Regions from separate parts of the Priestia sp. YIM B13552 genome, predicted to be linked through region 2. Evidence: riboswitches for the same ligand, from Rfam matches in the RefSeq annotation. Region 2 holds a riboswitch; the other holds the start of a gene.
What was found. A riboswitch is a leader RNA that binds a small molecule or an ion and turns the genes downstream of it on or off. The one in region 2 is predicted to bind cobalamin.

Region 1 (7,992 bases), on a different contig from region 2:
AAGTCCTTGTTTGATTACGTTAAGTAAATAGTCATTTTCTTCTTTCGTTTTCACAGCCAAACGGATATAGCGGCCATTTAAAAATGGGAAGTTTTCAGTATGACGAGCTACCACGCCATGGCTTGCTAAATAGACAAGCCATTCGCGCGTTTTAATAGAAGACGGAACACTGCAAAGATAATAGTTTGTCTGAGAAGGAGAAACCAAAAGCCCCCATTCTTTTAGTTGACTCAAGATCCGTTCCCGTTCTTGTTTAATATAATGTACGGTTTCTTTTACAAAATCTTTTTCATCCACACATATCATGCCTACTTGCTGCGACAATCCATTTACACTCCAAGGAGGCTGCTTTTTAGACATCTTGCTGATGATTTTTTCATTTGCCAAAATATAGCCAAGACGAAGCCCGGCAATATTAAACATCTTTGTCATGGAACGCACAACAATGATATGTTCATAATCCAGAATAAGAGAATCAAATGAAGGCTGATATTCGACAAAATCAATAAATGCCTCATCAATCATTAAGTATGTACCATGATGAGCAGCAGCTTTTACTACTTTCATCCATTCCTCATGACTATACATAACGCCCGTTGGATTATTTGGATGGCAAATCCACAGTACTTTTATGTCCGGAAGAATGCTCATAATCAACTCTATATCCCAGCTCCAGCCATTTTCTTCAGCTAAAGGAATGTATGTCACTTCACATCCATAAGCTTTACTTGCCTGTTCATATTCAACGAAAGTCGGCTGTACAATCCCTGCTTTCTCTCCTGAAAATAACGAAGCAATAAGGAAAAACGCTTCAGCGGCACCATTTGTAGGCAACACTTGAGCAGCTGAAACATGATGATGAGCTGCAAGTTTATTTTTCAGCTTCGTTACTTGAGGATCAGGATAACTAAACGCTGCATCCTTGAATTCGTTCCACTTTTCGTGAAGCACAAGGGGAGCCCCTAAAGGATTTGTGTTCACGCTAAAGTCTTTTATATGCGACAAATTCTCGGCCCCTATTGCTTTTAAAAAGACAGTAGGATTAGCTCCATGTGTAGGTAATAGCACTCATAACTCCTCCTAACAAAAAATATAATAACCACGTAGCATAGACCGTCCTTTTCATAATGAAAACAGCTTGTTCAATATGACCGGCTTGCAGGGGAATGAGTGGTTCACCCATTTTTGCACGATTAGATTCTATGCCTTTATATGTATTAAGTCCGCCGAGTTGAATACCTAACAGAGCCGCCACTGCGCTTTCCCCGTATCCGCTATTTGGACTTGGATGCTTCTTAGCATCACGCTTAATCAAACTCGTTACATGCCCAAGAGAATACTGGCTTTTTGCTACATTAACAGCCGTCATCACCACTGCAGTTAACCGACTTGGAATATAGTTTAATACGTCATCGGTTTTTGCACTAAAGTAGCCGAACAGAAAGTAGCGGTCATTTTTGTACCCAACCATCGAATCACATGTGTTAATAGCCCGGTAAAAAAATGCTAGGGCTCCTCCTCCTATAAATGCATAAAAAAGCGGAGCTGTAATACCATCACTTGTATTTTCAGCCACGGTCTCTACCGTCGCTCTGGCAATTTCTCCTTCTGACAAACGATCTGTATCTCGTCCCACAATCATACTTACTTCATATCTAGCTTTCTCCATATCTCCTAGCTGAAGCGGCTTTTGTACCTTATAGGCAGCTTCGCTTAAAGAACGAGTGGATATAGTAGTCGCAATCATTACGCCCTCTACTAAAACACCTGCTATAAAATGAACTCCGTACAAAGCATGGAGGAACAAAAAGGGAACAACTCCTGCGAGCACAGCCATACTTATCACAAGAAGCAATCCTTTGAATCGTTTTCCTGCACCTGTATTTAATCTGGAATCCATCCAATAAATCCATTTGCCAAACCAGCGAACGGGATGCGGCCAATTTTCGGGGTCACCTATAATTCGGTCAATTAGTAAAGCAATCGTCATGGCCGTCATGTGTGCAATTATCGCTTGTGTAATACTCATTTCTTCACCTCTTTCCCTTAAGTCCCTGCTCTAAGCTTATTTTCACCAGCTTGGCTACCGCTTGCCCTAAAGCGGTCATAGAGCCTGCATATTCATATAATGCTCCTTGCTGAGACGCTGCAACTGAGATGCTGTCCGTAGATGTTCCCGTAGCAATCGTCTTTGTAGCCGGATCTATGACACCCAGCTGTGACAGCGTTTTTGTTTTAGCTTCTGTGGCCGCGATAAAAAGCTGTAAAAACGCTGCATCCGTAAGCGTACCTTCCACGAAAAAAAACATATTAATTGTACCGGGAGAGGAATAGAACGGGACAGCTTCATCAGCTGTAATATCTACTGCGTTTCCTACTCCAGCCGTTATCACGGAAGCTACTCTTACTCCGTAGCCTTCATAACAGTAAACCGCTCTTTCTTTTAACCAAACGGCTGTCATCAACCCTACGATTTGCTCATGGCGCACATTTTCTTTCATCAAATATTGCTCATACTCCAAAGAAGGAGTATCTGAATAATAGTCTTTGTGAACAAATCGATTGTAAAAGGTGTCCGTTTCCGTAATGCCTGTTCCTAAAACCCCTGAGCTGTATGTTTTATAAGAAGTCTCGGTTTTCATGATTAAAAGCTCAGGCCGTTCTTCAATTTTAAGATGTGAAAAGGGACCAATCCCCTTTTCAATTCGAACTGGAATATGGTCCCTCTTCTTATTTATTGTACACCTCAGGGTATACTGCTTTTGCTAAGTCCTCTAAGCCATCTACAATACGAGGTCCTAAGCGATTGATTTTGTTTTGATCAACCTTCTCGATGTTACCCTCTTTTACAGCAGTCATGCTGCTCCAAGCGGGACGCTTCATAATCTCATTTTTGTCTGCATCATACGTTGCGATAATAACGTCAGGGTTTAACTTAACAACTTGCTCTTCAGAAAACTTAACCCAACCCTTTTCACTAGCTGCTACGTTATCCGCACCGATCATAGTAAGCATTTCGTTCATGAACGTACCTTTTCCTGTTGTATAAATCTCAGGAGCTCCTGATACCTCTATCCATACTTTTTTACGATCTTCTTTTGAAATCGTTTTTGCTTTTTTCTCAATTGAAGCTACTTTTTCTTTCATGTCTTTAATTGTTTGATTAGCTTCTTTTGTTTTACCTGTTAATTTACCGATTTGCGTAATAGAATCATAAACCGTATCAAACGTTGTTGAATCTTTTACAACAAATACCGGAATACCCGCACTTTCAATTTGTTTAAATACTTCATCCGAAACGCCCATACTTGAAGCGTGTGCCAGCACTAAATCAGGATTTAAAGCAATAACTTTTTCCGCATTAACGTTCATATCTCCTACCTGCGCTTTTTTCTTTACGCTTTTAGGATAATCATCGTTGCTTGTAACACCGACTAATTTTTTTTCAAGGCCAAGGGCATATACAATCTCCGTATTACTTGGCATTAAGGAAACAATTTTCTTAGGCTGTTTTTTCAACGTGATTTCTTTATCACGCGCGTCTTTTACCTTCACTGGAAATGCAGCTTGTGACGTTTGTTTCGTATCTTGCTTCGTTTTTTTATCACTGTTGCTTTGGTTGCCTGCACCGCATGCAGCAAGTACGATGACTAACAGTGCAATAATGGAATACGAAAGCCATTTTTTCATCTAAATACTCCCCCTATATATTGTTCATTGTGAATACGAAACCTCCACGTTAAAGAAAAAGCAAATGATCATGCAAAAAGCAGCGCTATCCCGTTTTTCCGCTTTGACTATGTATACTGCTCGCAGGCAGCTTCAAAATAAAAAAGCTTTACTTTCAATTGAAAGCAAAGCAGGTAACGTCAAGATAAGCAGGAAAAGAATCCGTTCACTATACTTGATATGTATGTTCATTACCCTGCTTCACCCTTCCTCGAAGGTTTCACAGCTAACAATAAGGCAGGTCTCCTGACTTACGCACAGAGCGCTTACAGTGGCGGGACCGCGCTGGTTTTTCACCAGACTTCCCTTTTCACTCAATCTTTAAATTGAGACCTTATTGCTTTACGATTATTCACTTGTCCTAGTATACCCCACTCATGGAAAAATGGAAATAGCCATTCTCACAAAAAAAGCTGCGAGAATGCTCTCGCAGCTTAAGGAATTAAAGAGTTGCTAAAAATTCACGGACCGCTTCAGGCGTTTTAGCATTTGCACTGTGCAAGTGTGCAATTTTTTCACCGTTTTTATATACAAGAAGAGAAGGAATACCCATTACATTGTTTTCAGCAGAAAGTTCTTCAAACTCATCCTTATCAATTTTAAACCATGCTTTATCTGTATTTTCGTCAACGATTTCATCAATGAACATATCCAAACGTTTGCAATCAGGACACCACGTTGTCGTAAAAATCCCAACGCTTAGTGTTTCGTTCTTAATTTGTTCGCGAAATTGTTTTTCTTCCGTAAATTGTTTCATTATGTTACCTCCAACATCTATTCGTTCCTTCTCCCTATTCTATGGTAAGAAGTCTGACTTCATTATAAACGATTTTTTTATCATTGTGCTAATGTTTCAGCTTATTTAGACCATAACGGTTTTAGACGTAAAAAAATGCTAGCTTAAAAAAGCTAACATTTCGAAATCGCAGAATGTTGTGTCTATTATCAGCTAAACCATTTAGGCGGCATGTTTCGGTTCCAATAAATTTTCCCTAAATCATAATGCTTCTGAAAATTATCTGCAGCCGCATGATAGTGAAAATTAAACCAGTATCCATCTTTTGGAGGATTTTCACGCCGTACATGAAATCGTATTAAGTCCTGACCGGTTTCCCGGTCATATACATGGAAAATCTTTTCACCGTAGCCAGCAGCAGGGTGCTCGCTTATCTCGAGATTCTGAATCGACTGTTCACGTTCAGTGCCAATGTCGGTCAGCACTTCTTCAATTTTAGGTAACACTGCTAGACGAAATTCATCTTCAATGACAGGTCCAATTTTTGTTCCGAATTTTTCCACTGACTGTTTTTCAGCTGATTCCATTGCATACGTAACAAATGATGAAACGTCTTCATATTTTGGTTCTTCATATGGCAAATGAATATCTTCTATAACAGCTGTGACAGGAGTTGTTTCTCTTACATACCCTGCTTTATGTTGCTTGTCCGCTTTTGCATCATCAACGTATAAATATTCTGGTGGAGTGACAAGCCCAAATGTAAATACTGTAATAAATACAATTAGCATTCTTTTTATCCATCTAGGCATTCGTATCTTTCCTTTCTTATCTTTTCCCATATGGTCTTTTCATATCGTAAAATTCATTGTTATAACTCACTAGGTATTGTAACATACTTATTAATTTTTTACCTATATTTGCTTATTCATTTATGCTGCCTACGGGCATTCGAAGACTTTTTAGTTAGCACCTTCCTTCTTCTATTTGAGGTTGTCACACCGAGCGGAAACCTATACAAGATATTCCTTTTTTGCTGGATGCTTAAACACAAAAGTATTTTTATGTTCAAAAATATATCATACTTTTATGAACTTTAGATGAAATTCATAAAAAAAACTTCCAAAACTTTTTAATTCCTAAAAGGTTTTGGAAGTCTTTTCAATGATCGGGATTCATTTTACTTTTTTGTTTATTATTGTATATCAATTGTCCCGTAATGAAATTTTGATGTTTTTCGTTTTTGTACGGTAAATCCATGTTCTTCAAAACGACTGCTTTTCCAATGATCTTTTAGCACGATCTTTTGTTTGGCTACTCTTTTTGCTTCTTGTATAGCCATTGGCGTCAGCGTAGTATACAGTGCTATTGCTTTAATACCGTTAATTCCATTCGATTCATCAATTTGCTCTTGAAACATAGGATCAAAGTAGACAACATCAAAAGAATTATCTTCACAACACGCCAAAAACGATTCAAAATTTTGATGAACCACGTTTATACGCTTCATTGCATCGTTCAACTCTTGTACGTCACTTTCCCAATTTAAAAGTCCTTGTTTGACTAAATAAGCTACATAGCGGTTGCCTTCTAGTCCGACAACTTTCCCGCTTTTCCCTACCGCTGCGCTCGCCATCATACTATCCGATGCAAGACCAAGTGTACAGTCAAGCACGCTCATTCCTTTTTCTAAACCAGCAGCTTCAATAAACGGATCACGTTCTCCTCGCAGCCATCTCTTTACTCTAAACATAGCGGAATTTGGATGAAAAAAAATAGGTTCCTCTTCATTTTGGACATGCAATTCTACTCTATTCTTACCGACAACCAGCACGTCTGCAGCTTGAAGATTTTGAAGATCTGCAACGGATTTCTTCTCTCTTACTACAAAAGGTATACTTAAATCAGCGGCTACTTGTTTGGCTTTTACAGTCATCTGTTCATTTGTTCGACCAGCAGTCGTAACAATCACTTTCATAACTCCCCCTACACTGTTTGGCTATTTACATAAAGAAAAAGGATGCCGATAGACATCCTTTTTCTTATAAAGTATATGCGATTTTTCTCTAAAAATCTATATACTAGATGTGACAAAAGCAGGACATTTTATGAACAGTGCTGCTTAAAGCCATTTAAAATATTTTCAAAAATAACTTCTAACGGCTGACCTTCAATTTCATGTCGAGGAATAAAATGAACGACTTCTTTTCCTTTTAAAAGCGCCATAGACGGTGATGAAGGCTCAATGTCCCCAAAATATTCACGCATTTTAGCTGTTGCTTCCTTATCTTGGCCAGCAAAAACAGTTACCACTTGATCTGGTTTTTGCTCAGACTGTAAGTACGCTTGCGTTGCTGCAGGACGTGCTAAACCAGCAGCGCATCCACAAACTGAATTAACGACAACAAAAGTTGTTCCTTCTACGTTTTCCATAAAATCAACTACGGCTTCCTCTGTTGTTAATTCTTCATAACCAGCTTGAGTTAATTCTTGACGCATTGGTTTAACTAACTGACGCATATATTCTTCATATGCCATTGACATATTAACATTCCTCCTAACAATCATTCACGCTAAAAGCATACTATAAAAACCAGGAAAAATCTAGCTACTCACTCTTCAAATCCTTATCGTTGTCCCGTTCTCCTTTTCCATTTGACAAAAAAAGATTAAAACCGGGTCATATCATCTAATTTTTTTCCATAAAAATGTCGATTTTTACTATTAATATTCCATTTTTTGTACTATAGTAGTAAATAGTAGTTTAGTAGAAAGGATTTTCAAATTGAACCAGCGATTTAAACCGAACAAACGATTTAAGCCAAACAAACGATTTTATGCATTTTTGTCTTTAGTGTTAGTGATCGTCGCTTCTTTGTTTTTTATTACAGAAGCCAAAGGAAGTGAATCCGCTGCATCTCAGCAAGTATTAGCATCTACTGCGTTGCCGCTGAAAGAAGCTGCATCTTCAGCACAGCCTGAGAAGCTGCTTAATACACTTCATCATAATATGTATGTAGGAAATACGGTAAACAATCAAAATCAAGCTCTTACACAGCCTGTTTACCTTACGTTTGACGATGGTCCAACACCTGATACTCTTCATATTTTAGATGCTTTGCGTCAATATAACGTAAAAGCAACTTTCTTTATGTTAAAGCATCAAATTGACGTTCACCCTGAAATTGCTAAAAAAGTAGCACAGGAAGGACATGCCATCGGCTGTCACGGCGTCTCTCATGATATTCATGTCATGTATAGTGAAGACGGCGCCGCGTTAAAAGAAATGCAGGAGTGTCAAGCGACCGTTAAAAAAGTAACCGGTGTCGACAGTAAGTTAATCCGCGTTCCTTACGGCAGCGTTCCCTATTTAAAAGAGCCTCACCGTACAGAGTTGCTAAGCCACTTTAAATTATGGGACTGGAATGTAGACAGCGAAGACTGGGCACTTCGTTCTGCACCTAGAATTATTCAGGGGCTTGAACCTCATATTCAAGGGGTTAACTCCAATGGAAGAACACCAGTCA
Region 2 (7,992 bases):
TCATAGGATACATTAATCAACCATAGAAAAGGGTGAGAGCGTATGCCAAGTGTTATTAACATTTATAATTTAAAGATCAACAGTATCTCAAGCAACGGTTCTGTCAACATTGGCGAAGCACTCCATAACAGTCACACGGCTCATTCAAAATCCACTGGTACGAACTCTTCTTATGGCGATGTCTCACCTGCTTCCTCGAAAATGCGAAACATTTATATCGATCCTGATACAAATGACCAAACAGATATTGCAAACGTTGATCATGTCAATGGTTATCAGCAGTGATATAGGGCAATGCTTGTCAACAGCATGACGACAAACGGTGAATACATTCTCTCTGAACGCAATAGACCGTTGGAGTAGAATGAATAAAAACAGTAAGGAGTCTCTTTATGCCTCTTCAAATTAACGTTTTTAATATCGTAACAAACGGTGTCACGCAAAACGCAAATATTGATTTTGGTTCCACCATTCAAAACAGTCACACGGCGAACTCAAAGTTTAACGGCGCAAATTTCTCTTTAGGTAACTTCTCTCCTACTTGCTCTCAAATGAATACGGGCGTGTTAGATCCTGATGTAAGCGATCAAGATCAAATTGCGAACCCTTCAGCTCCAATTGGAAATCAAATTTAGCTTTAACAATTTTGTTATTTTACTTGGCACATTACAAGGAGGTGTGTAAATATGTTTCCATTTGGAAAGTCTCCTTTTAAAGGAATGATGGAAAATATCCCAAAAGGAATGGCATCTAAAGACATGAATAAGTATATTCAGCAAATGATTTCTTCTACGATGTCCCATTCTTTTCCGGATTTTATGCAAGGAAATGAATTCTTTAAGCAAGCCCAAGACATGATGAAAGAACAGCAGGATATGGGAACTGAAGGTCATGGACAAAAGCCAAGAAGATTTGATTCAAACGTCATCAATACATTAGATGAATGCATTGTGCAGCTAAAAATCCCTAACCGCGATATTGTATCAAGCATTAAAGTCTATCATACGCCATATGTGTGTACGATCGAAGGAGTAGATGGAGAAGAATCCTTCAAAGAAGAAATTCAGCTTCCTTGTTCGGTTCGTAAAAAAGGCACACGCGCCATCTATCGTTCCGGAGTGTTGGAAATCCGGATGCCTAAACATGTTAATATTCCTATGTCTCAAATAGACGTCCACGATTTAGATTAAAGTGGACGTTTTTTTCTATTTTCATGCATACATATAAAATAGAAAGCTGCAAAAGGCCTTGTTTTATTTTTTTTTAAGAAGGTGACAAATATGAATCACGGAAAATTTAAAAAGTGGGCAGAAACGTTACAAGAAGAAAACCATACGAAATTTTGGGAAAAGATTTTTGACGATGATCATGAAGAAAAGAATGATACGGAAGCAGATGCTTCTCCTCAAATTGTAAATGAGTATCGAGATTATCCTTTAATTGATGTATATGAATGGGCAAATCAGCTGTTAGTTGTAATTGAAATACCTGGTGCTAAACGAACAGATGTCGAATTGACCATGCACGAAAATACTTTACACATATCCGGTTCATCTCTTTTAACCGTGAAAGATGCAAATGTTCTTCACAAAGAAAGACGTGAAGGAACGTTTCAACGATCAATCATCCTTCCGCCTGGTGTAGGGGAAGCGCCGTGTCACGCATCATTTAAAGATGGTCTTTTGCATGTGAAATTTGATTTGTAATTTATTGTGCAGAACTATACGTAGCATGAAAGGCAGGGAATTTCATGTTTTCTAAGTGGTTTAAACAATCGCCTAAAATTGAAACAGTCCGTAAAATAAATCCGTCTTCCCTTCCAACTCAAAAAAAAGCAAGTCCCATAGACCAACGTTCTAATCAAAAGCGAAAAGAATTACCCGAAAAGATGAAAGCTAAAAAACAGTCCAGTCTAAAAAAACCCCCTCAACAGCCAAAGAAGTTGCCTAGCCATATGGAGCCTAAGACCTCTGATGAAGCTGAATTCACAAAACCTGCTCTTTCGTCAGATTCAGCGCTGAACCTGCAGGGAATTATTGATCAAGTGACGCGTTTAACCGACGCGATCGCTAAAATAGAAGAGCTGCATCAGCAATTAAATGAATCAGCTCACCTTATTCAATCACTGTCTCAACTGCACGAGCAAACAGCTCATTTACTCTCGGCTATGCAGTCAGCTCCTAATTTCGAAGCTATTCAAAATCAGCTCTCTGCGTTAAAGGAAGAATCGTCCAATACAGCCTTATATGAGATGGTGAAAACTCTTGACAAAAAGATTGATGAAGTAACTCAGCCAAAGCAGTCCATTGTTGTTGAAAAAATCATGGTCGAAAAAGTATTGTTAGACAAAATTGACCTTAGTAATAATTTTGGGCAGCTAGGTATTAAAGATCTGACCGGTCACCTAAACATCGGTACCACTTACAGCGCTGACTCTGATCAAGTGGATGAAGAAGTCAAAGACTTGTTTTCTGTTAAGCTAAAAGAAAAAAAGATTGATGAACATACAACTGAGACAACGATGAGTTCAGGAGGTGAAACAGAAAAGCCTGATCACTCCGAGGAATAAAAAATGACCGCTACTGCTTATTTAAAGCAATTGTCGGTCATTTTTGTTTCCATAAATAGTTGTAATTCTTTCTGGAGGCGGCCCATCAAGAACTCTGAAATTTCTTCTTGATTTTCTTCTTTATGATGAGATGATGCTACAACAATACGTCCTGTTTTTCCTAAGAAAGCCCGGTACTCAATTACCTTCATCGCAGCATGAAGTAAGTTCCCGTCCGAAAGCGGCGCATTTGTTAGCAGAACAATATTTACTTCGTTTTCTTTTTGTCCATGTGTCAGCACAGCCAGCCACGAGTAACCTTTATCGTCTTTTAAGCGAACTTCATGACTAGATAAAGACGCAGATTTCCACGCCGCGTTAGCGCTGCTTTGCTGTTGAACAATTTCTTGACACCAGTCTAGACCTGTTTCATTGGAACCCAGTGAAAGAGTTCTCAAAGGACGAATAAAGGATAAACATAGCTTGCCCGGTTCCTTTTGCAACTGATACAACTCATCGAAGTCCGTCTCTGGATATTGATACGGCGGCACAAAAGCAATTTGTTGCTTATTCACAGCGGGATGGTGAAATACGTGCAAATCAACGCCATATACTCTTTTTAACGTAGCTGCATCCTGAAAAATGGCATCCATCCCGGTTTCTTCTACTCTTCCATCTTTCAGTAACACGGCATTATCTGCAAACAGCGAGGCGATGTTGAGATCATGCAAGATGGCCAGGACCGTTAAGCTCATTTCCTGCTGTAAAGTTTTTAACAGCTGAAGCAGTTCCATTGTATGTTTTACATCTAAGTGATTCGTTGGTTCATCAAGAAGTAAGTAGTCAGGTTCTTGCGCTAGTGCTTTAGCCAGTAAAACCCGCTGTTTTTCTCCACCGCTTAACGATTGAAAAGTATGATTTCTATAGTGCCAGACGTTTGTTAATTCCATCACACTTTCCACCACTTCTTCATCCTGTGCTGATACAGTGCTAAACAATCCTTTTGCCTGATAAGGGTAACGTCCAAGTGAAACAATTTCTTGAACCGTAAATTCTAGCCCAATTTGATTTTCTTGCGTCATGACTGCAACTTTTTGCGCCAGTTGTTTTGGTGAATAAGCCTTCACTGACTTTCCTTCCACCTTCACTTCTCCTGATTGAATGGTTAATACATTCATAATTAAGCGAATAAGCGTTGTTTTCCCGCTTCCATTTGGTCCTAGTAAAGCGACAAAAGAACCTTTGTCTACGGTGAACGTGATGTCACGAACGGTCGGCTGCTGCTTATCGTATCCTCCTGTCACATTATATAGTTCAATCATGATATTCCTCTCTTCCGCATACGTTCTTTTACAAGGAGCAGGGTAAAAATCGGCGAACCAATTAAGGCGGTTACGACTCCAATAGGCAGTTCACGAGGTTCTAATATCGTTCGTGCCAATAAATCTGCTAAAACCAAATAACTTCCTCCAATTAAAATAGAAAGCGGCAGTACATGCTTATGATTAGCTCCCGTTACGAGACGCACTACGTGGGGGATAACTAAGCCAACAAATCCAATTGCCCCAGATACTGATACCGCAGCTCCTGTTAATACGGATGCACCTATTAAAATCATTCTTTTTTTCTTCTTTACGTCTATTCCCATAAACTGAGCGGATTGATCGCCAAATGCTAAGCCGTTCAGCTCTTTTACATGTAACAACAGCATAATTGTACCGATCAAAAAGAACGGCCCTAAAATTTGAATATGAGACCATCCTCTCATTGATACGCTTCCCATTAGCCAATATAAAACCTGCCTTACATCTTCTTCGGGAGAAAGAGCCACAATTAATGAAATAAGTGCGCTCATAAAGGATGATAAAATAATCCCCGCTAAGATGATGGTTTCATTGGCCAAATTGCCGCTTGCGAGTTTCGTAATACCAAAAACTAAAAGAAGAGTAATAAAACCAGATACAATGCCGACTACAGGCAGCGTGAAGATAGACAAACCAAAAATACTCCAATGAAAATAAATTGCCATGACAGAGCCAAGGGTTGCACCTGAGGAAACCCCGATCGTATAAGGATCAGCAAGCGAGTTTCTTAATAGCCCTTGAAAGGCAGCCCCTGCTATTGAAAGCGAAGCTCCTACTAAAAATGCCACCAGTACTCTTGGAAAACGAATTTGCCAAATGATTAAATCCATGTTTTCCGGACCGTGATATAAGGATAGCCCGGTAAGGTGACCAAGAATAATTTTGATTGTATCTCCTACGGTTAACGAAACTGTACCAATAAATACGGCCATAATTACCGAAGTACATACAATAAATAAACTGACTATGTATAAAATAGATGCTTTGTTTAAAAAAATACGTTTAAAAATCAATACGTTCAGCTCCTCTAGGAAACGAGGCGTGATGTTTTACATTACATTAACCATTCATTTTCCTGTCCATAAACCATGCTTCCACCATGCATTAAGTTGGAAACAATCATCTTTTCTTTGTTACGAGTGCTAGACTGTTGAACTTAGGCAACGTAGAATAGCGTACTAAAGTTCTCGGTAAAAAAACAAGCGAAAGCCTCTACAAGCTATACTTTTTGTGTTTGCTCCGGGCTTTTATAGTTGTCTATTAACTCATATAGCTTTTCCATATCTACGGCTTCTCTCACATATGCTGCTGCTTTTGAAAAAGACTCCTCTTTTTGCAGGCGACTGTTGAATGTGTCCGTAATAGGCGGCAATTTTTTATGTTTGCGAATTTGATTAAGCAAAGCTCTGCGCAAAGAATCGTTATGAAACACATCATGAACATACGTGCCAATAACGTTGTCTTTAACCGTTCCTTCTTTTTCATGCTCTACCACTGCAAAAGCTTTCGTGGTGCTCTTAGAAACTGTCTTTCCCATATGAATTTCGTAGCCTTCAATCAAAACTCTTTCATTTTCTAACTGGACATACCCAGAAACTCTTTCTGTTTTTTTGCTGGTTGTCATAACGGTTTCCACTGGAAGCAAGCCCAGCCCTTTAATGGATTCAATCCGAGATTCTACTGCATCAGGGTCTGTAATTGTCTCCCCTAGCATTTGATATCCTCCGCAGATGCCAATGACGTGAACGTTCGTTGTGTTCAAGACTTGATTAATGGCTAGAGCCAGGCCGCTTTCTTGTAAAAACTGAGCATCTTCAATCGTATTTTTGCTTCCTGGCAAAACAATTAAATCAGGCGTACCTAATTGCGACGGCTTGGTTACAAGCCTCACGTGACAGTCTTCTTCTAAGCTTAAAGGATCGATGTCTGTAAAATTTGAGATGCGCGGGTACGAGATGACCGCAATATCAATTTCTTTTAACGGATTCACAAGCGTTGAGTAATTTCTAAGTGATAACGAATCTTCCGCATCAATTTCCACGTTGTTCATATAAGGAATAACTCCTAGCACCGGAACACCCGTGTATTCTTCAAACCACTTCAACCCTGGTTTTAAAAGTTCTAAATCTCCTCGGAATTTATTAATTAACACCCCGATAACTCTAGACTTGTGTTCATCTGGAAGCAATTGAAGAGTACCCACTAGGCTCGCGAAAACTCCTCCTTTATCAATATCTCCTACTAACACAACGGGCGCTTCTGCTATTTTTGCAACACGCATATTTACGAGTTCCCGATCGTTCAAATTGACTTCGGCAGGACTTCCAGCGCCTTCAATCACAATTCGATCATAATGATTGGCAAGCTCTTTATAAGCTTCCGTGATAACGTTCAAACCTTCATTAAAAAATTCTTGCCGATACTGAAAAGCAAACATATTACGTAGCGGTTTTCCGTGAACAACAATTTGAGATTCATGATCACGAGTTGGTTTAATTAAAATAGGATTCATATTGGTTGTTGCTTCTACTCCAGCCGCTTCTGCTTGAATTCCTTGCGCTCTGCCAATTTCTTTTCCATCCATTGTAATGTATGAATTAAGCGCCATATTTTGCGATTTAAACGGTGCAGTTTGATAGCCGTCTTCTTTAAAAATACGGCAAAATGCTGTAGCAATCATGCTTTTTCCAGCGTCTGAGTGCGTTCCTTGAATCATAAGCGGTTTTCCTTTTTTCACTTTTTCCACTCCCTACCACATAAAAAAACCTTAACTGTAAAAGTCAAGGTTTGGTCATGCGCTCATTAACACATTGTCTTGACTTATTTCTCCCACCGAAAAATAAGGGGTTTTTAAAAGCAGGTCTCCTGGCTTATGCTTCATTTTACTTCTGCACCCTTCCTAGTTTGACTAGTGGGTCTTTGCAGGTTCATCCACATTTACAGTAGCGGGGGCTGCACCGGATTTACACCGATTTCCCTATTATCCTCCTTAGAGGCACTTTTAAAATCATTTATTCTTTATTGTAACGAATTTTATAACCATTCACAATAACGATTTTCTTCTATTATTATATATTACTGTGTTTATACTTATTTGGGTCTCGTATGCTATAATAACGATTATTTTCCAAACATCTTATGGAATAGCTAGGAAGGTGCTCACAGTTGAAGAAAAAAATCATTTATGTCTTTATCAGCGTGTTTGTTCTTTATATAGCAATCATATCTTTTTGTATGTATCAAACTGCTCACAAGTCTGTTCCACAAAACGCGGATTATGTGCTCGTTTTAGGTTCTAAAGTAGATGGTGATCAAATGTCTCCTAGTTTAAAAGAACGAGTAAAGACGGCTTTATCTTATTTACAAGCAAATCAACAGACAAAAGTTATCGTAACGGGCGGAAAAGGATCTGATGAAGAAATTTCTGAAGCAGAAGCAGCCTATCGTTTTCTGCGAAAAGAAGGAATTAAAAAGAATCGAATTATAAAAGAAGATCAGTCAACTTCTACTTTTGAGAATTTCACTTTTACTAAACAGAAAGTTGATATTCAACACAAAAAAGTCGTGCTTGTTAGCAGTGATTTTCATTTATTTCGCGCCTCTATTATTGCCAAACGTCAAGGCTTTGACGTTTATCCTTTAGGTGCAAAAACACCAAATTCAATTAAACTTCAAGCCTACTTTCGTGAGTATGCTGCTATTTTAAAAACATGGCTGTTTGATAAATAAATAGAGTAAGTACTCTACAAATAAAAAACACGGCATGAATTCATGCCGTGTTTTTTATTAATCATCTGTATCGATAACTGCTTTTGGTAAACCTGTGTATTTCGCCCAGTAGAAAATACCGAGTGAAACAAGAGCAATTAAAATTAAGTCAAGCGGGTTGCTTAGCACACCTTGTCCTCCACCAAATGAACCTAGATAAGAGATAACAAGCATAATAATATAATAAGCAACTAGCCACCAAGCAGATTTAAGCTGCTGTGCAAATTTTACAACGTCAGTTGGTACGTATTTCTTAAACGCTACGTAGATAACAACCATTAGAAGCTGTGATCCTAGCAGCCAAGAAATTGT

Region 1: linked by a shared signal. The riboswitch ahead of ACFX40_RS16350 (ABC transporter substrate-binding protein) and the one ahead of ACFX40_RS21990 (cobyric acid synthase) in region 2 are both predicted to bind cobalamin.

What each region holds. Positions count from the first base shown of each region.
Region 1 covers NZ_JBHZOU010000003.1:827,018-835,009, forward strand. The annotation lists gene cobD (threonine-phosphate decarboxylase CobD) at 1-1,068, opposite strand, end outside; gene cbiB (adenosylcobinamide-phosphate synthase CbiB) at 1,043-2,029, opposite strand; gene ACFX40_RS16345 (adenosylcobinamide amidohydrolase) at 2,034-2,642, opposite strand; gene ACFX40_RS16350 (ABC transporter substrate-binding protein) at 2,731-3,690, opposite strand; cobalamin riboswitch at 3,949-4,081, opposite strand; gene ACFX40_RS16355 (thioredoxin family protein) at 4,172-4,486, opposite strand; gene ACFX40_RS16360 (YpjP family protein) at 4,675-5,277, opposite strand; gene ACFX40_RS16365 (class I SAM-dependent methyltransferase) at 5,661-6,437, opposite strand; gene ACFX40_RS16370 (BrxA/BrxB family bacilliredoxin) at 6,572-7,009, opposite strand; gene ACFX40_RS16375 (polysaccharide deacetylase family protein) at 7,251-7,992, shown strand, end outside.
Region 2 covers NZ_JBHZOU010000006.1:164,632-172,623, forward strand. The annotation lists gene ACFX40_RS21955 (spore germination protein) at 43-285, shown strand; gene ACFX40_RS21960 (spore germination protein) at 393-635, shown strand; gene ACFX40_RS21965 (Hsp20/alpha crystallin family protein) at 687-1,190, shown strand; gene ACFX40_RS21970 (Hsp20/alpha crystallin family protein) at 1,281-1,706, shown strand; gene ACFX40_RS21975 (hypothetical protein) at 1,751-2,569, shown strand; gene ACFX40_RS21980 (ABC transporter ATP-binding protein) at 2,587-3,870, opposite strand; gene ACFX40_RS21985 (FecCD family ABC transporter permease) at 3,867-4,925, opposite strand; gene ACFX40_RS21990 (cobyric acid synthase) at 5,132-6,658, opposite strand; cobalamin riboswitch at 6,751-6,930, opposite strand; gene ACFX40_RS21995 (YdcF family protein) at 7,078-7,641, shown strand; gene ACFX40_RS22000 (APC family permease) at 7,699-7,992, opposite strand, start outside.